4 regions of the Isoptericola dokdonensis DS-3 genome follow, and region 4 is predicted to be linked to each of the others. Evidence: riboswitches for the same ligand, from Rfam matches in the RefSeq annotation. Region 4 holds a riboswitch; each other region holds the start of a gene.

Region 1 (4,638 bases), 620 kb from region 4:
GAGCGGGTGTCCAGGTGAAGTTCCGAGACTTCGCGCGGATGACGGCGTTCGCCGCGCGGGCGAACGCCCTCCAGGGCGCGGAGGTCGCGCACGTCTCCTGGGCGCTGACCGAGAAGACCCGTGACGCCCTGACCTCGGAGACCCGCCGGGACGCCGCCGTCGACGCCCGCCTGCGCGCGGAGGCCTACGCCTCCGCTCTCGGGCAGAACCACGTGACCCTCGTGCACCTCTACGAGGAGGGGTTGCGACCGGCCGGCCCGTACGGCGCGAAGCAGCAGTCCGGGGTGGGCGCCCGCAACGGCGTGACGACGTCGGGCAGCACCGGAGACCTGCGGTTGCGCGTCGAGGAGGTCGAGGTCACCGCGGTCGTGACCGCCGACTTCGAGACGACCTGAGCTCCGCGCACCCGGCCGCGCTCACGCCGTGCCGTCCCACACCTCGGCCTTGGCGAGCCGCTTGCGCACACCCTCCCCGCCGACGTCCTCGATCCACGACCGGTCGCCGACGACGACGAGCAGCGTCCGCGCGCGGGAGAGCCCGGTGTAGAGCATCTCTCGCGCCCGGGCGGCGTCGCGGACGCCGTTGACGGCGAGCACGACGACCTGCCGTTCGAGGCCCTTGAACCCGAGGACGTGCCCGTAGAACACGTCGGTCCCGGCGAAGAAGTCGTCCCAGTAGGCGGCGTGGCCGGACGTGCCGACGACGTTGATCTGCTCGGGGTGCCGCCGGCCGGTGGCGAGGAGCGCGACCTGGCCGGGTTCCCAGCCTTCGTCGAGGAGCGCCTCGACGGCGTCGTCGGCCGCATCGAGGGCACGGTCGGCGGGGACGTCGACGATCCGCACGGGGGCGCCGTCGAGGCCGCGCGGTCGCACGCGGTCGGGTGAGAGCGCGCCGAACACGTGGGCGATCTGCTTGGTGGAGCGCAGGTTCTCGTCGAGGGTGACGGGCACGAGGTCGAGGGGTGCCTGCCCGTCGCGGGGGAAGACGCGCTGCGCGTCGTCGAGGAAGACGGTGAGGCCGCCGTGGTCGGGGTCGCGCAGGCAGCGCAGCAGCGACGGCCACCACAGGTCGCCGAAGTCCTGCGCCTCGTCGACGACGACGGCGTCGAACAGGTCGTCCGGCCCGCGCTCGCCGGCGAGGCGGCCGAGCTCGAGCGGCAGGTCGCGCTCCCAGTAGTCAGGGTCGTCGTCGCGGCCGCCGGTGGCGCCCCAGCTGCGGGGCAGGTCGTGGAAGAGCCCGACGTAGGCGGGTCGTTCCCGCGCTGGCCAGGTGGCGGTGATCCGTTCGAGGTAGCGGCCGAGGCCGCGGGAGTAGCAGAGCAGGGCGACCCGCTCCCCGGCGCGGGTGCGGCGTCGGGCCTGCTCCAGCGCGAGGTACGTCTTGCCGGACCCGGCGCCGCCGACGACGCGCAGGCGCCGCACCTGGGCGAACAGGTCGAGGACGCGGGACTGGTCGCGGGTCATCTGCTCGAGCCAGGTCTCGTGCTCGAGCGCACGGGTGAGGTGCTCGGCGTGGCCGGGGAAACCGCCGGCGAGGGACGTGGCGAGCTCGTCGACGCCGAGGTCGTCGAGCGGGAAGTGCCCCTGCCCGTGCCGTTCGATCGCGTGCTTGACGCGCGCCGCGACCTGACCGGGTGACTCGAGGTCGCCCCGGTCGACCAGCATGTCGCGGGGCAGGTCGAGCGTCTGCCAGTCGCCCGGCACGTACCGGTGCGGGAACGCGACGAGGTGCGCGGTGCGGGACGACGCCGCCAGGTCGCCGCGCTCGCGCAGCAGCGCCTGCAGGGCGTGGCGGGCGCCCTGCACCTGCGCGACGGGGTCGATGCGGTGCCGCGCGTCCCCGCTGCCCTGGTACCAGGCGCCGTCGACCCGGTCGACGTACCCGCCCTTGACTTCGATCGCGGCGATCCCGACCCCGGGCCAGGCGACGAGCACGTCGATCTCGTACTCCTGTGCGCCCTCCTGCAGGTGGACGCCGTGGAACAGGGCGGCGCCGTCCGGCAGCGCGTCCGCGAGCGCCTCCCACACGGCGCGCTCGGCGCCGCCGTCGTCGGGGAACCGGGGGTCGGGCGGGAGGAGGCGCACCATGCCCACTTCGTACCGGATTCCCTTGTCCGCGTCACGCGTGCGCCAGGGAACGGTCGCCGCCGTCACCGGATTTCACCCGGGTGCTGCGCGAGACTGCTGGTCGGGTGCACGGCCCTCGCCCAGGCGAGGTGCCGACGGCGCTGCTCGGCCCCGTCCCACGGGCGACGACGCCAGTCGTCGAACCAGGCGAAGCGGACGGCCGCCGTACGGGCCACGGTGACGACACCACCGCGCGAGGGCACGGCACCCCAGTACGGCGCGTGGTCGTCGAGGACGAACACCGGCAGTCCGCCCGCCACCGCGCCTACCCATAGGTCCCCGAACGCGAGCGTGGCGTGGGCGGTGGTGCGGCGCGTCAGGCTCTCGCCCTGGATCGTCGTGACCAGCGGGCTCCCACCGCGCGCGGCGGCGACCTCCCGATCGAGACGCAGGCAGTCGTCGCAGACGTGCCGCTGCGCGTCCTTGAAGTTCCGCAGGGGCACGGTGGCACGAAGGCAGACCTGGCAGAGCCGGTGCGCCCGGACTGCCGCCGTGCAGGAGCGCCGGGACCGCGGCCGCTGGACCCCGGTGTGGACGGGGCAGACGAGCTCGCCGACCGAGCTGAGGGCGGTGCGGCACGGGTCGTCGGCGTCGACCTCGTGGACGGTGCCGTGCGGGGTGCGGAACGTGAAGGACATGCGGGCTCCCGGGTCAGGGGCCGACGACGTCGGTGCGCCGGAGCGCTCCGAGGTGACGTCGACCTCGCTCTTCCCTGCGCCTGTCGGCGCGGGGCGGGTCTTCCTCCTGGGGCACCGTGCGCGAGGGGCGCGGTTGCCGGACCGGCACGCGGAGGGCGTGTTGCCGGTCGCTCGTGACCTGGGCAGATGTCTACCCGACGGGTCGGTGACCTGGCAACTCGGCCGTGGCGGCACGCACCTGGTCGGGCGCGGTGTCGGACGGCGGGGCTACGGTCGTGCGCATGACCTACGCCAACGTCGGCACCCTCGGTACGGCCCCCGGGCGGCGGGACGAGCTCGTCGCGCACCTCACGCGGCGCAGCCCCGAGCTCGCGGCCGCGGGCTGCCTGCTCTACGAGGTCGGCACCCACGACGACCACCCGGACACCGTGTTCGTCGCCGAGCTGTGGACGTCCGCGGCGGCGCACCGCGACTCCTTGGAGCTGCCGGCGGTCCAGGAGTCCATCGCCGCTGCCCGCCCGCTGCTGTCCGGGGAGTTCGGCGGGTTCGACTTCACCGTCGCGGGCTCACCGCTGCGGGGCTGAGCCTCAGCCGATCGCCTCGCGCAGCAGGCGCACGGCACGCGGCCCGACGCCGTGCAACGCCAGCAGGTCCCCGTCGGAGCGTTCGGCGACCGCCGCGAGCGTCGTGATCCCGGCGCCCGCGAGCGCCCGGGTCGCGGGCCGCCCGATGGTGGCCGGCAGGTCGCCGACCGACCCGGGCGCGGCGGAGTCCGCCGCCACCACCGTCTCGACGAGCTCGTGCGGAGCGCACGCGAGCCAGGCGCGCCGCACCCAGTGGTTGAGCTGCTGCCCATCGAGGTCGTCGAGGCCCACCGCGACGCCGCCGGGCGACTCCTCGGCGCCGCCGATCTGTCCGAGCAGGGCTTCGGCGTCCGCCGCGTCGAGCGCGAGCTGGATCCCGATGCCCGGTACGGCCGAGACGAACACGACGTCGTGCACCCGGAAGGCACCCTCGGACTCGACGACGTCGGGCAGCGCGAGGGCGGCCTGGCGGAGCTGTTTCTCGGAGGTCATGCGTCCACGCTCGCACGGACGCGGCCTGTGCGCCGGTCAGTCGAAGTAGGAGGGCACGTCGATCGACCCGCCGGCGGCGGAGAACTCGTCGTCGACGGCGGCGCGGAGGCCGTCGTCGCACAGGTAGTCGAGCGCGGTGAGTGCCAGCCCGGCGGCGCCGTCGACGGCGGCGGCCACCGCGCGGGCGGAGCCGGCGGCGGCGGCGAAGTCTTTGGTGTGCAGCGCGACGGCCGGGTCGGCGACCTTGATGAGCGGGTGGATGCCCGGCACCCGGAAGCTGATGTTGCCGAAGTCGGTGGAGGCCGCCAGGGTCTCGGACACCACGCCGGCGGGCAGCACGTCGCGGCCGCGCCGCTGCTGCGCGGCCACCCAGCGGGCGGTGAGCGCAGCGTTGGTGCGCACCGGGAGCGACGGGTGGGCGCCGTCGTCCCAGCCGATCTTCACGTCGGTGCCGGTCATGAGCGCGGCCCCGCGGGCGACGTCGTCGAGGCGTCGCGACAGGTCACGCAGCGTGTCCGGGTACTTCGAGCGGGCGTACAGCCGCACGACGGCCCGCTCGGTGATGACGCTGGGGCGGGTGCCGCCGTCGGTGATGATGGCGTGCACCCGGTCCGACGGCGGCAGCTGCTGGCGCAGCAGCCCGACGCCCGCGTACGCGAGGTTCGCGGCGTCGAGCGCGTTGCGGCCCATGAAGGGCTGCGCGGAGGCGTGCGCGCTGCGGCCGGTGAACGTCCAGGTGAGCAGCCGGCGGCCGAGCCACACCTGGTCGGCGACGTCCGCGCCGTACGGGTGCACCAT
Region 2 (4,638 bases), 720 kb from region 4:
GGGCGCGTCACCACGCCCGCCGCGCGCGCCTCGGAGAACGCGGCGACGAAGCGGTCGTCGACGAACGAGATCGGGGTGTCCGGGCCGATCTCGGGCACGAGGTAGTGGTAGTTCGTGTCGAACCACTTGGTCATCTCGAGCGGTGCGTCGTCGCCGGCGCCCCGTGCCACCGTGAAGTAGGCGGCGGCGTCGAGCCGACCCGCGGCGTCGGTGAGGGGGGTGAACCGGGCGGGCACGGCGCCGAGCGTCGCGACGACGTCGAGCACCTGGTCGTAGGACGAGAACGACCCGGGCACGGAGCCGTCGGACGGGTCGAGCCCGAGCTCGACGAGCCGTTGCACGGTGGCGAGCCGCAGGTCGGCGGCCGTGGCCTCGAGCTCGGCGGCGGTGGTGCGCCCGGCCCAGAACGCCTCGACGGCGCGCTTGAGCTCGCGGCGCCGCCCGATGCGGGGGTAGCCGAGGACGGTGCCGCCGGGGAAGGCGGGCGACGTGGACGCAGGGACGGGGGTGACGCTGGTGGACATGAGCTCTCCTCAGATGGGTAGACGCCGCCGGGGTACGCCACGGCAACCGTCGTCCCGGGGGACGACGGGGAGCCGCTGCGGTCAGCGGGTCAGACTGCGGGGATGCTCGGTACCCACGGCCTTCTGGCCAGGTCGACGCCGTCGGACGGCGTACCGCCGAGGTTGACACCCTCGAGCAGGTCCAGAGCGGGACGGAACTGGTTGAACGTGTACACGTGCAGGCCGGGGGCGCCGGCGTCGAGCACGCGCTGGGCGAGCTCGGTGCCGTAGGCCGTGCCGTAGGCGTGCTGCGCCTCGGCGTCCGGCAGGGCGTCGAGCGCGTCCAGCAGGTGCTGGGGCGCGCGGACGCCGGTGAGCTCCTCGACGCGACGGAGCCGGCGCGGGTCCGTCGTGGGCAGCAGCCCGGCGAGGATCGGGATCGTCACCCCGGCCGCGCGGGCCGCAGTGACGAAGTCGGTGTACGAGGTGGCCTCGTAGAACAGCTGGGTGATGGCGAAGGACGCCCCGGCCTGCTGCTTCTCCAGCAGGCGCTGCACCTCCTGGGCGCGCGTGGTGCCGGCCTGGACGTTGCCGTCGACGAACGTGGCGACGGCGATGGTCAGGGGGCGGGCGGCACCGCGCAGCGCCGTGGAGGGGTCGGACTCGCAGCGGCGCGCCTCGACCTCCCGCAGCAGGGCGATGAGCTCGAGCGAGGAGTGCACGCCGTCGGCGGGAGGCCGCCAGTCGGGCTGGTCCTTCGGGGGGTCCCCGCGCAGCGCGAGCACGGTGCGGACCCCGGCCTCGAGGAACGTGTCGATGACCGCCGAGACGTCCTCGCGGGACGCCCCGACGCAGGTGAGGTGCGCGACGGGCAGCACGGAGGTGCCGGCCAGGAGCGTGGCGACGACGTCGCGTGCCGTGTCGCGGTCACCGCCGCCGGCGCCGTACGTGACCGACACGAAGTCGGGCCGCGCGTCGACCAGACGGCGGGCCGTCTCCCAGAACCTGGGCGCGGCGGCGGGCCGCCGCGGCGGCATGAGCTCGAAGCTCACCGTCGGACGGTGCGGGTGCGGTAGTGCCTCTGCGACCATGCGTCACTCCATCGGGCCTGGTGTTGAGCACCTTCGTCCTCGGGAGGCTTCCGTCGGAGAACGGGTTGCTGCGGCGTCGTCGAGCCAGGACTCTCGGCCGCTCTGGATGGCTTGGCGACGACTCTAGAGCCTGTTCGACCAGCGGACAACACTCTCCACATCGTGAGACGCCCGTGTCTGCTCTCCGACGACGGCGCGACGACCGACTCACCAGGCGCGAGCCCGCCGACCTTCCTAGCATGACCCCATGGCGCTGCCCCGGCTGCACGAGCACGTCGTCGCCGACGTCGTCGACGGCGTCCGCGCGGGGACCAGCACCGTCGTGACCGGCCTGCCCGGGGCCGGCCGCACCGCCGTCCTGCGCCGCGTCGGCGACCTGCTCGGCGACGACGGGTACCGGCTGCTGACCGTCCGCGGAGCCCGTGCCCTCCAGGACAGGCCGCTCGAGGCGCTCGCGGTCAGCACGCTGGGCGTCGAGCGGCCCGCCCGCGGCCCGTCGCTGCTCGCCACCTACGTGACCGCGCTCGAACGACAGGCCGAGGGCGGCCGCCTCGTGCTCCTCGTCGACGACGTCGACGACCTCGACGCGGACTCCGTCGGCGCGCTGGTCGCCGCCTGGGGGCGGGTCCCGTTCCCCGTCGTCGCCACCTCGCGGCCCGCGCTGCCGGCCTCCGACGGTCGCGGGCTCGTCGCCTCCGTCACGCCGGTCGACCTGGTCGAGCTGCCGCCGCTGTCCTACGAGGACTCCGCGCGCCTCGCCGAGAGCGTCGTCGGCGGCCCCCTCGCCGCCGAGACCGCCGGGCGCATCCATGCCAAATCCGGCGGGATGCCGGGTTTCGTCGCCGGCATCGCGCGCACCGCGCGCCGCGGCGGTCGCCTCGTCCGCGTGGACGGCGTCTGGCGGGCCCACGGCGAGCTCTGGGCGCCCGCGCTGGCCGCCACCGTCGACCGGCTCACCGCCGGGCTCGACACCGAGACGCTGCACGCCGCCCAGGTCCTGGCGCTCGCCGGACCGGTCACCACGACCGTCGCCCGGCGGCTCGTGCCCTGGCCGGTCCTCGAGCAGCTCGACGGTCACGGCCTGCTGCGCACCCTGCGGCAGGCCGACCGCGACCACGTCGCGCTCTACCCGCCCCTCGTCGCCGAGCAGCTCCAGCACGCCGGGCGCAGCACGCTGCGGCTGCGCGTCACCCAGGAGATCAGCCGCGCCCTGTCCGGCGACGTCCCCGAAGGTCTCAGCGGACCTGTCGAGGCGCGGCAGGTGCGGGCCGGCCTCGAGGTGTCCACCGCCGAGGGCCGCGAGACCAGCACGCTGCGCAACCGGCTCATCGCCGAGCACGTGCTGCGGCAGCGCGCCGTCCGCGGCGCCGAGTGGGAGCACGACCGCACCGCGGCCACCGCCGTCCCCTACCTGGAGACCCTGCTCGTCCAGGGCGGCAAGGGCTCGGCGGAGGTCGTCGCGGGCACCCGGGAGGTCGGCGACCCCACCGCCGTCGCCCTGCTGCGGGCCATGGAGGCGGTCCGGCTCGCGGTCGAGGTCGGGGACGTCGACGCGGCCCACCGCGCCCTCTCCGCCCCGCTGCCCGCCGCGATCGCCCGCGAACCCGGTCTCGACCGGCTCCTCGCGGCCCTCGACCGGCGCCTGAGCCTCGTCGTCGAGGGTGTCGGGACTGGTGCCGCAGAGCCGGACGCCCCGGTCGTGCGGCCCGCCGACGACGAACCGAGCAGCGTCGGGGCGCTCGGCACCGAGGTCGGGGGAGTCGTCCAGGCCGAGCGGCTCGTCGCCGAGGGGCACGCCGCCGACGCGCTCGCCCTGCTGGACACCGTCCCGCGGACCGGCGCGTGGGAGCGGCCGCGCCAGGCCGCCGTCGGGCTCGCGAAGGTGCTCGCCGGGCGCCCCGCCGAGGCGCTCGCGGAGGCCGACAGACGCCTCGACGAGTCCCTCGACGACCTCGACCTCGACGGCATCTGGGTGCACGGGTACACCCGCGCTCTCGCACTGGCGGCCCTCGGCCGGTTCACCGAGCTGCGTGACCACGTCGGCGCGGTGATGTCCGTGGGCATCATCCCGCTGCGACAGTTCCACCACGCCGTCGGCAACCTCGCTCTCGGCGCGTACGCCGCGCTCCAGCAGGGTGCTGTCGACAGCGCCCTGCTCCTGGCACGCCAGGCGCTGGACGTCACCACCGTGCCCGGTCCGTGGCCGATGATGTCCGTCACCTGGATCGAGCCGGTCGTCGCGGCGCGCGTGGCGGGCGACCCGCAGGCCGAGGCCGACGCCTACTGGGCCGAGGCCGACATGCTCGCCGGTCGGGGCTTCGCCGCCGCTGCCGGGGTGGCGGGGATCCTCGCCCTCGGCACCGCCTCCGACGGTGGGCGGGCCGCACGGGTCGCCCGCTGCCTGCCCGCCGGGCAGGGCGACGGGATCGACGACATGATCGCCCTGGCGCGCGTCGGCACGGCGGACGCCCCCGGGCCCGCCCTCGACCTGTACCGCGACGCCCTCGCCCGCGGGGCGGTCCTCGTCGCCGGGCGAGCGCTCGCCCACGCGGTCCGCATCGGCCGGGCCACGGGGGACGGCGCCGTGGACCGGTGGGTGACCGACGCCGGCCGGGTGCTGCCTCCCGAGCTGCTCGCGACGCTCACGCCCGCCGTCGACCTGGAGGCGCTCACCGCACGTGAGCTCGACGTCACGCGGCTCGTGGAGGCCGGGCTGTCCAACCAGCAGGCCGCGCGACGCCTCGGCATCTCCGTCTCCACCGTGGAGAACCACCTCAACCGCGTCTACCGGAAGCTCGGCGCCGACGGCCGCCACGAGCTCGTGGTGCTGCTGCGCGACCGTCGCGGCGGGTGACGGGACGGTCGCGCAGGCCTGCCGGTCGACGACGGCGCGGGGCGGAGGCCCCGCGGCCGGGCGTCAGCGGGTCAGCCGGCGCCGCACCAGCAGCACGATCCCGCCGACCAGCACCAGGCCGCCCGCCGCGACCCCCAGGGGCAGCGCCGTCGACCCCGTCCAGGGGAGACGGTCGACGACCTGCTCCTGC
Region 3 (4,638 bases), 1.2 Mb from region 4:
ACGGACGTACGTGGTCATCGTCCGACGGTAGGACCGGCGGCCCGGGCACGACCAGCACTTTCGGACGGCGACCATGCCCGGTCGACGGCCGAGCATGCGCTGCCGGCGCATGCTCGGCGGGGGCGGGGGAAGGTCAGCCGCGCAGCGCCTGCGTGACGTCCTCGATGAGGTCCAGCGGGTCCTCCAGGCCGACGGACAGCCGCACGGTGGTCTCGTTGATCCCGACCGCGGCGCGGCCCTGGGCGCCGAGCTTGCGGTGCGTCGTCGTCGCCGGGTGCGTGATCAGCGACTTGGCGTCGCCGAGGTTGTTGGAGATGTCGACGATCCGCAAGGCGTCGAGGAACGCGAAGGCGTGCTTCTTCGCGGCCTCGGGCGTGGTGCCCTCGGGGACGTCGAGGTCGAACGTGACGACGGTGCCGCCGCCGGACTGCTGGGCCTTCGCGAGCTCGTGCTGCGGGTGCGAGGCCAGGAACGGGTAGCGGACGCCGGTGACGCCGTCGAGGCCGTCGAGGGCCTCGGCGACCTGCAGCGCGGCGGCGTTCTGGGCCCGCACCCGCACGTCGAGCGTCTCCAGGCCCTTGAGCAGCACCCACGCGTTGAACGGGCTGAGCGACGGCCCGGTGTGCCGCAGGAAGGTCTCGACCGGGCCGCCGAGGAACTCCTGCGAGCCGAGGATCGCGCCGCCGAGCACCCGCCCCTGACCGTCGATGTGCTTGGTCGCGGAGTACACGACGACGTCGGCGCCGAACTCCAGCGGCCTCTGCAGGATCGGGGTGGCGAACACGTTGTCGACGACGACGACGGCACCGGCGGCGTGCGCGAGGTCGCACACGCGCCGCATGTCCACGAGGTCCTGCATGGGGTTCGACGGCGTCTCGAAGAACACGACGTCGGCGGGGGTGGAGAGCGCCTCCTCCCACTGGGACTCGACGTGCCCGTCCACGAGGTCGACCTGCACGCCCCACTTGGCGAGGATCTCGGAGTAGATGACGTTGGTGGAGCCGAACAGCGCGCGGGCCGAGACGATGCGCGACCCGGCCGAGACCAGCGCGGCGAGCGTGGTGAACACCGCGGACATGCCGGACGCCGTCGCGTAGCAGGCCTCGGCGCCCTCGACGAGCCGCAGCCGCTCCTCGAACGTGCGGACCGTGGGGTTGCCGTAGCGGGAGTACACGAACCGCGAGTGGTCGCCGCTGAACGCGGCCTCGGCGTCGGCCGCCGAGTCGTAGACGTAGCCCTGCGTGAGGAACAGGCCCTCGGAGGTCTCGTTGAAGTCGGAGCGGCGGTGCCCGCCGCGCACGGCCAGGGTGGCGGGGCGCACGGTGTCGGGCAGCGGGCCGCGACCGGACCCGCCGACGAGCTCGGGGTTCGCGCCCGGTCCGGTGGGGATCTCGACGCGGGTCACGGCCGGTACTCCGTGGTGGGCAGGCCGGCGACCTTCCAGCCCTCGCGGGTGCGCAGGCCGTCCAGACCCGGCGCGCCCTCGAAGCCCTCGAGCACGTTGTACGACGGCGCGATCCCGGCCGACGTCGCCAGGCGGGCCGCGCCGATGGAGCGCTGGCCGGACCGACACAGGAACACGACGGGGCCGTCACCCGCGACCCCCGCGGCCGCGAGCTCGGTGAGGAAGCCCGGGTTGGGGCGGCCGTCGGCCGTGACCCACTGGGTGAGGACGACCTGCTTGCCGAGCTCCGCGACGTCGGGCACGCCGATCAGGCGCCACTCGCCCTCGGTGCGGACGTCGACGAGCACGGCGTCGGGGGATCCGGCGAGCAGGTCCCACGCCTGCTGCGGGGTGATGTCTCCGGCGTAGCCCTCGGCGGGCCGAGCCTGCACGGTCGCGGTCATCGCGCACTCCTCCATCGGTCGTGGCGGTAGCACCCGCGCCCGGTCCCCGGCCTCGCGTCGCGTCGACGGCGGTGCCCGGTCCCGCGGGGTTGCTGCGGCGTCGTCGTGCCACGTCACTCGGCCGCTCGGGATGGTCACGGCGATCGTACGACAGCGGTCCCGCTCTGCGGGACGGGTGTCTCGCAGAGCGAGCATGCGGGCGCTCATCGCCCGCATCGTGAGACACCCGTCCCAAGGCTTGACGACGGCAAGGTGGCGCCGCAGCATGGATGCCAGGTCATGAGCGCCAGCGCGAAGCCCCGGCTCGCTGGCCGGCAACCCTCCCCTCGCGGCGGGGTGCCCCGGGTGACGACCAGGCACGACGTCGACCGGCGTCGGGCAAGCGCGGGGAGGCACCTCCCCGGACCACAGGAGGTACCGCCATGACCACGCTCACCGAGGCCCCCGCCTGTACGCAGGTCGACACCGTCGCCGACCACGCCCCCGTCCTGCCCGTCACCGGGCACGACACCCTCGCGCCGCTCGTGGACGGCCGCCGCGTCCCCTACGCGAACCTCGACGTCGCGGCCTCCGCCCCGGCCCTGCAGGCCGTCGCCGACCGCGTCGCCGCCACCCTCCCGCTGTACGCCTCCGTGCACCGCGGCGCCGGATACCTCTCGCAGGTCTCCACCGCCCTCTACGAGCAGGCACGACGCACCATCGGCGACTTCGTCGGCGCCCGCGAGGACGACGTCACGATCGTCGTGCGCAACACCACCGACGCGCTCAACCTGCTCGCCGGCTGCGTGCCCGCCGCCACCGACGGCACGCCCGGCCGCGTCCTCGTCCTCGACGTGGAGCACCACGCGAACTTCCTGCCCTGGCAGCGCGAGGCCGACGCGACCGTCGTCACCGGGCGGGACACCGCCGCGGCCACCGTGCAGGCGTTGCGCGACGAGCTGGCCGCCGGGGCCGCAGCGGGCCGCGGGTACGCGCTGCTCTCCGTCACCGGGGCGTCCAACGTCACCGGCGAGGCGCTCGACGTCGCCGCGCTCGTCGCCGCCGCGCACGACCACGGCGCCCGCCTCCTCCTCGACGGCGCCCAGCTCGTGCCGCACCGCCGCTTCTCGCTGGAGGCCACGGGCGTCGACTACGTCGCGTTCTCCGGGCACAAGACGTACGCGCCGTTCGGCGGCGGCGCGCTGGTCGGCCGCCGCGACTGGCTCGACACCGGCACCCCCTACCTCGCGGGCGGTGGCGCCGTGCGCCGCGTTCGCACCGACGCCACCGAGTGGCACGACGCCCCCGCCCGCCACGAGGCCGGGTCGCCCAACGTGCTCGGCGCCGTCTCGCTCGCGGCCGCCTGCCAGGCCCTCGCCGAGGTCGACCCCGACGAGCTGCGCGAGCACGAGGACGCGCTGCGCCGTCGTCTCGTCGCCGGGCTCGGCGCCATCGACGGCGTCGACGTCGTGCACCTGTGGCCCGACGCCGCCGACACCGTCGGCGTGGTGACCTTCACCGTCGCCGGCTGCGACGCGGGCCTCGTCGCCGCCTACCTGTCCGCCGAGCACGGCATCGGTGTGCGCGACGGCCGGTTCTGCGCCCATCCGCTGCTCGCCCGGCTTGGCCTCGACGGTGGCGCCGTGCGTGCCTCCGTCGGCGTCGGCACCGCCGGCGAGGAGGTCGAACGGCTCGTCGCCGCCGTCGCGGCCCTCGTCGCCGACGGCCCGCAGGCGCGCTACGACGTCGTCGACGGGCTGTGGATCGTGGTGGACGACCCGCGTCCCGTGCCCGAGGGCTCCGGCCTGGAAGGTCTGCTCGCGACCGCCGCGCTGGGCGCCGAGGACGCCGTCGGCTGCCTGCCCGACTGACCTGCCGGGGGGCGAAGCCGACCGGCTACCAGACGGGCGGGTGCTTCTCCGGCCAGCGCAGCACGTCCTCGAGCTGGGCGGCGATCGCCAGCAGCGCCGCCTCCCCGCCCGGACGCCCGATGATCTGCACCCCCATCGGCAGCCCGTCGGCGGTCCAGTGCGCCGGCACCGTGATCGCCGGCAGACCCGCGACGTTCAACCACGACGTGAACGGCGTGTACTGGCACTGCTGGACGAAGTTGCGGTCCGGGTCCTCGGGGTCGAACCAGCCCACCGGGCGCGGCGTCATCGCCAGCGCCGGCGTCACCACCGCGTCCAGGTCGCCGAACCCCGCGACGAGCCGCCGCTCGAACGCCACCAGCGTGCGCAGCGCCGCCACCAGCTCGCGCGCCGGGACCTCCCGCCCGCGCCGCACCAGCCAGGCCGTCAACGGCTCCATCCGGTCCAGCGTCGCGTCGTCGTCGACCGGCACCGCCGACGCACCCGCCATCCACAGGGTGCGGAACGCGTCGCCGTACTCCGGCGCCGGGTCCCACGTGTGTCCCTCGACGCCGTGCCCCAGCCCGGCCAGCGCCTGCACGCCCGCGTCCAGGGCGGCCCGGGCCTCCGGCCCGACCGTGATGTCGTAGTAGTCGTCCCACGCCGACCAGGTCGTGACGCCCAGGCGGAACCGCCCGCCGTCGTCGTCCCGGCCCGCGACCTCACCACGCTGTGCCGCCGCCAGGTACGCCCCGGCGTGCGCCACCGGGGCGCGCAGCGTGAAACGGTGCGCGGCGGCGCCGTCGGGGCGACGCCGGATCATCCCTTCCAGCAGCAGCGCCGCGTCCGCCGTCGTCCGCGCCAACGGGCCGTTCACCACCAGCCCACCCGGAGCCTCCTGGCCCGAGCCCGACGGCAGCAGCCCCCGCGACGGCTTGAGGCCCACGACCCCGCACGCCGC
Region 4 (4,638 bases):
GGCGCAGTTGGTAGCGCGTCTCGTTCGCAATGAGAAGGTCGGGGGTTCGAATCCCCCTAGCTCCACCGTGAGAAGGGCCGGGATCATCATGATCCCGGCCCTTCGTCGTTGCTGCGGCTGGTCCCGTCGGCCACCCGCTCTCGGGTGCTGGAGCACTCGGCACCGCTCAGCCGAGCACCGTGAAGGACGCGATCCCCTCGACGCTGGACACCCCGCTCGAGGTGAGACAGCCGGTGAGCGCCGGCGCGATGTAGACGATCAGGGACTGGGCTGTGCTGCCGGCGAACCTGCCGGAGGTGATCTCTCCCGTGGCGCTGACGATCGTCTGGCCGAGCGGTCGGGTGACGATGTAGGTGTTCTCGAAGGTGCTCGTGGTGTCGTCGTCCCAGTGGTAGGTGAGGCTCGAGGTGCCGCCGAGATCCCCCAGCAGGCAACCTGCCTCCACAGTGATGGGGCCGAACCCGGATGACACCGCGGTCACCTCGGCGGAACCGAGGCAGTCGTACTCGAACGAGCTGCTGACCGATGTCGGCCGGGACGTCAGGGTCAGGCCGGGGGAGTAGTGCTGGTCCGCCTCGCCCGTGCAGGTCACCACGGAGGGTTCTTCAGCCTGGGCCGACGTGGGAAGCGCAACTACTGCCAGCAGAACGAGTGCCGCACCCACTGCAGGCAGCGGAGTGCGGACGTGACGCGCGGAACGGTGACTACGTCTCATGGGAACGCTCCTGATGCCGGGTCCAGTGCGAGGCAATCGTGGCCGGGGAGGGACCCCGGCGAGAACGGGCCGGTCGGACCAGGTGGTTCGGTGCCGCACGCCGTGTCGTCCACAGAACTTCGCCATCGTATCGTCGGCGTTCGCGCACTGCGCGGCGTCAGGAACCGTCGCGCGGATCGGTCAGCCTCGTCGGTGCGAAGGTGATCTCGTCGAAGGTGACCTCGCAGCCGTCGCCGGTCGGTGACTGCACCTCGAACCCGACCTGTGGTGTCGAGCCGTGCGAGTCGAGCCCGAAGATGCGCACCATGTCCCAGGTGCGCCCGTCGTGGGAGGCGTGGAACAGGTAGATGCCGTCGACCCGGCTGATGCGCAGCCAGGCGGTCGCGCCGACGACGGTGAAGGCGTTGGCGTCGTCGGAGACCGTGCGGTTGACCACCGACACCACCGTCGGCGAGCCGTTCGGCGCGGCCTCGAAGCACAGCTTCGCCCAGTGCTGCTCGTCGTGCCAGACGAGCAGCACCCCTGCGTCGAACGTCGCCCGGAACCCGACGGTGACGCGCGCGCTGAGCTGGAAGTCGCCCTGTGGCGCCTCGCCCAGCAGGGTGGCCGCGTCGAGCTTGGCGGGCTGGTCGGGGAACGGCGGGACGAAGATGTCGGTGCCCGGCTCCGCGGAGGCCCGGACCCCGTCGGTGCCGACGATCTTCCACGGGACCCGGGACGGGACGAGCGTGAAGGGGAGCGGGGGGACGGCGAGAGCGGACATGGAACTCCTCGGCAGTGAAGGGGTCGGTGCTGGTGGGCCGGCCGCCAGCCAGGATGCCATCGGCTCGTCGCGAGGGACGACTCGGGCGGTCGGGTGGGCGTGCCCTGATGAGCGACTCAGGGCTCGGACGGCCGAGCGGGTTCGACGTGCCGCGAACCGGTGCCCCTGGCATCATTCGGAGTGATGTCAGCGCTTTCCCGTTCTCTGCACCGCGCCCTCCGTGCCGTCGTCGGCAAGCTGGTCGGGGACGACCCGCACCCGCGGTACTCCGACCTCGACGAGGCGGACGGGCTCCACCACCGGCAGGCCGCGCCGTCGGCCGGCACCCAGGAGCGCGACGACGACGCGGACGGGAACGCGAACGCCGCCTGACCCACCCGATGTCGTCGACGTCGCGGGCCCGCACCGACGCGGGCGCGTCGTCCGGCGGCGTGTGTCGGAGCGATCGGCTACATTCTCCCCAGGTCACGAGCGACCAGCGACACGCCCTCCGCGTGCTGGTCCGGCAACCGCGCCCCTCGCGCACGGTGCCCCAGGAGGAAGACCGGCCCGCCACGACCGTGGCGGGAAGAGCGAAGGGAGAACTCTCGATGTCCGACTACACCCTCGACCTCGACGGCTTCGTCGAGCCGGTCCGGCCGTCCGCCGAGACCGCGAGACTGCGACGCCACGGCATCGCCTCGACGACCGGCGACCACCTGTGCACCGCCTGCCTGGTGGGGACGTGGCCCGTCGGCATCGGCCGGCTCTCGCAGACGCTGTGCGACGGCTGCCGTGCGGTCGACACCGAGGTCGCCCGGCGGGCCAGGTTGCCGGGTGGGACGACGGCGGGGCGGTTCCCGCGGGGCACGGCGCGGTGGGGCGGGTTGCACGACGAGTCCGACCCGGACTGGGAGCCGATCCGCGAGGCGCACCGGTACCGGCGGTCGCTGCTGGAGCGGGTCTTCGTGCAGGCGCGTGCGTACGGCCTGGTGCGGCTGGTCGAGCAGGAGGCCGGGCGCCCGCCACGCGAGCTCGTCCTGGTCGGCGACCTGCGTCGGCGCGACGTCCTCGTCGCGGAGCCCGAGGCGCGCGTCGCCCGGTTCGCGCGCTGGCTGGCGGCGCTCGACCCCGCCGGTCACGACGCGCGCTCCGTCGTCCTCGCCGACGTCGTCCCGCTGGCTCGCACGCTGCGTGCTGCGGAGAAGGACGCCCGGCGCCGCCGTGCCCGGAGGGACCTGGAGCGGGTGGCGCGCGAGGCCGTCGCCGCCCCGCGTGCCGTCCTCACCGCGGTCCGGCAGGTCGTGGAGGCCGAGCGGCCGGTCCGGTGACGTGTGGCCCGGCGCCTGCCGACCACGACTGATGACGCGCGGGTGAACGACCGTGAACACTCGCCGAACAGTCGCCGCGGATGCCGATTTCGCCCGACATGTCCGGAACGGCGTCACCATACTGACGCCGTGCATGACGAGATCAGCCAGGTGGCCCGGCACCGGCAGCTCCGCGGCGGCGTGCGGCTCGCCGGGGTCGTGTCCGACCTCGCGCAACCCCTCACCGTCGTCGGGTCCTCCATGCCCGTGGGGCAGCTCGAGGTGATGTTCCGCAACCCCGAGGTGACCTGCGTCGTCGTCGAGGACGAGGAGTCCGACCGGGTCGGCATGGTGATGCGCGCCGGTCTCGCCGCCGCGCTGACCGGACGTCTCGGGTACGGGCGCGCCGTCCTGGAGCGCCGGCCTGTCGCGACGGTCACCCACTGGGAGCCGATGGTCGTGCGTCCCGACGAGGCCGTCTCCGCCGTCGCGACGCGCGCCATGGAGCGCACCGAGGAGCACCGCTACGACGACGTCCTCGTCGCCGGGCCGACGTGGGCGGGCGCGGGGACGGCCGATCTCATGCGGTCCCTCGTGGCGGCGCTCGCGGAGCGGTCCTCGGTGGACCCGCAGACCCGGCTGCCCGCCCGGGCCGCCACGTGGCACTCCCTGGGGCGGCGCTGCGAGCTCGTGCGTGGCGGCGGGACGCGGGTCGTCGTCGTCCTGCTGGACGTCGCGGGCATGTCGCGGCTCAACGCGCGGCACGGCCTGGCCACGGGCGACGCCGTCCTCACCGAGCTCGGCGCGCGGTTGCGGGACGACCTGCCGCGCGGCTGCGAGGCCGGGCGCGTCGACGGGGACCGGTTCGCCGTCCTCGCGATCCTGCCGCCCATGGACGACGTGCACGCGGCGGCGTCCGCGGACCAGCTGCGCCGGTACGTGCTCGCCCGGGTCATGGAGCCGCCCGCCCACCTCGACGCCCTGGTCTGGCCGGACCTGCGCTCGTCCGTGGTGTGGTCCGCGGAGGGTTCCGGTGACCCCGAGCGGCTCGTCCGCGAGGCCGAGGCGCGACTGGCCACCGGTGACGACCTGACCGTCCGGGCCGGGGCCGGGGAGGTCGCGAAGAGGAGCCCGGCAGGGACGCCGCCTCCGCCTCCACCCCCGCCCGCGCCGCCGACCCGGGAGGCCGACCGGTCCTTCAGCGACTCCGTGCGCGTCGAGGGGCCGCCCGCCGGCGCTCCGAGCCTGCCGTCCCGCCGGGCCCGCTGACCAGGGCATCGACCCGACGCTCCCGATGCGCAAGGATGGGTGGTGTGCGTGCACGGAACGTCCGATTCGTCCTTCCCGCCCTGCTGGTCCTCGCTCTCACCCTGAGCGGGTGCGGTCCGCAGGAGGCCCCCAACCCGACCGGTGACCCGGCGGTCGCCACGGTCGTCCGGCAGCCCGACGGCCACACGATGCTGCTGTCCGCTGAGGACCCCGCCGAGCTCGCCCTCACCGCGAGCCAGCAGGTGTTCGAGCGGTCCCCGGTCGCCGTCCTCGCCGCCCCCGGGTCCGACGACGCCGCCGTCCGCGCCATCCAGGCCGCGGCCGCCGAGTCGCTGGGTGCGCCCGCGCTGCTCGTCGGCGAGACGGTGTCCCCGCGCGGCGCTGCGGACGAGCTGCGGCGGCTCGGCGTCCAGGTCGCCGTCGTCGTCACCCCCGACGAGCCCGCCCTCGGCGCGCCGACCGCCTCCCCGTCGCCCGAGGTCGACGGCGGGGCGGACGTCCGGGAGGCTGCGGCCCTCGCCGGCGCGACCGTCGTGCCGCTGGAGGCAGAGGTCCCGCTCGGCGCGGACGCCAAGCCCCCGACCGAGCTGTCCGCCACCGAC

The links. A riboswitch is a leader RNA that binds a small molecule or an ion and turns the genes downstream of it on or off. The one in region 4 is predicted to bind S-adenosylmethionine.
Region 1: linked by a shared signal. The riboswitch ahead of I598_RS13000 (hypothetical protein) and the one ahead of I598_RS15670 (hypothetical protein) in region 4 are both predicted to bind S-adenosylmethionine.
Region 2: linked by a shared signal. The riboswitch ahead of I598_RS12565 (methylenetetrahydrofolate reductase) and the one ahead of I598_RS15670 (hypothetical protein) in region 4 are both predicted to bind S-adenosylmethionine.
Region 3: linked by a shared signal. The riboswitch ahead of I598_RS10165 (aminotransferase class V-fold PLP-dependent enzyme) and the one ahead of I598_RS15670 (hypothetical protein) in region 4 are both predicted to bind S-adenosylmethionine.

What each region holds. Positions count from the first base shown of each region.
Region 1 is NZ_CP014209.1:2,796,610-2,801,247, reverse strand. Features, by position in the region: gene I598_RS13010 (SIMPL domain-containing protein) at 1-395, shown strand, start outside; gene I598_RS13005 (nuclease-related domain-containing DEAD/DEAH box helicase) at 417-2,087, opposite strand; gene I598_RS13000 (hypothetical protein) at 2,150-2,764, opposite strand; SAM riboswitch class IV at 2,826-2,943, opposite strand; gene I598_RS12995 (putative quinol monooxygenase) at 3,046-3,348, shown strand; gene I598_RS18140 (helix-hairpin-helix domain-containing protein) at 3,352-3,840, opposite strand; gene I598_RS12985 (M20 family metallopeptidase) at 3,877-4,638, opposite strand, start outside.
Region 2 is NZ_CP014209.1:2,696,936-2,701,573, forward strand. Features, by position in the region: gene metE (5-methyltetrahydropteroyltriglutamate--homocysteine S-methyltransferase) at 1-524, opposite strand, end outside; gene I598_RS12565 (methylenetetrahydrofolate reductase) at 614-1,555, opposite strand; SAM riboswitch class I at 1,600-1,707, opposite strand; gene I598_RS12570 (LuxR C-terminal-related transcriptional regulator) at 1,842-4,448, shown strand; gene I598_RS17690 (LPXTG cell wall anchor domain-containing protein) at 4,512-4,638, opposite strand, start outside.
Region 3 is NZ_CP014209.1:2,177,726-2,182,363, reverse strand. Features, by position in the region: gene I598_RS10180 (DUF6226 family protein) at 1-18, opposite strand, end outside; gene I598_RS10175 (O-succinylhomoserine sulfhydrylase) at 134-1,333, opposite strand; gene I598_RS10170 (rhodanese-like domain-containing protein) at 1,402-1,848, opposite strand; SAM riboswitch class IV at 2,124-2,239, shown strand; gene I598_RS10165 (aminotransferase class V-fold PLP-dependent enzyme) at 2,271-3,698, shown strand; gene I598_RS10160 (amidase) at 3,724-4,638, opposite strand, start outside.
Region 4 is NZ_CP014209.1:3,417,074-3,421,711, forward strand. Features, by position in the region: tRNA gene I598_RS15650 (tRNA-Ala) at 1-65, shown strand, start outside; gene I598_RS15655 (hypothetical protein) at 167-595, opposite strand; gene I598_RS15660 (DUF1349 domain-containing protein) at 873-1,478, opposite strand; gene I598_RS15665 (hypothetical protein) at 1,662-1,850, shown strand; SAM riboswitch class IV at 1,942-2,057, shown strand; gene I598_RS15670 (hypothetical protein) at 2,069-2,788, shown strand; gene I598_RS15675 (diguanylate cyclase domain-containing protein) at 2,918-4,036, shown strand; gene I598_RS15680 (hypothetical protein) at 4,081-4,638, shown strand, end outside.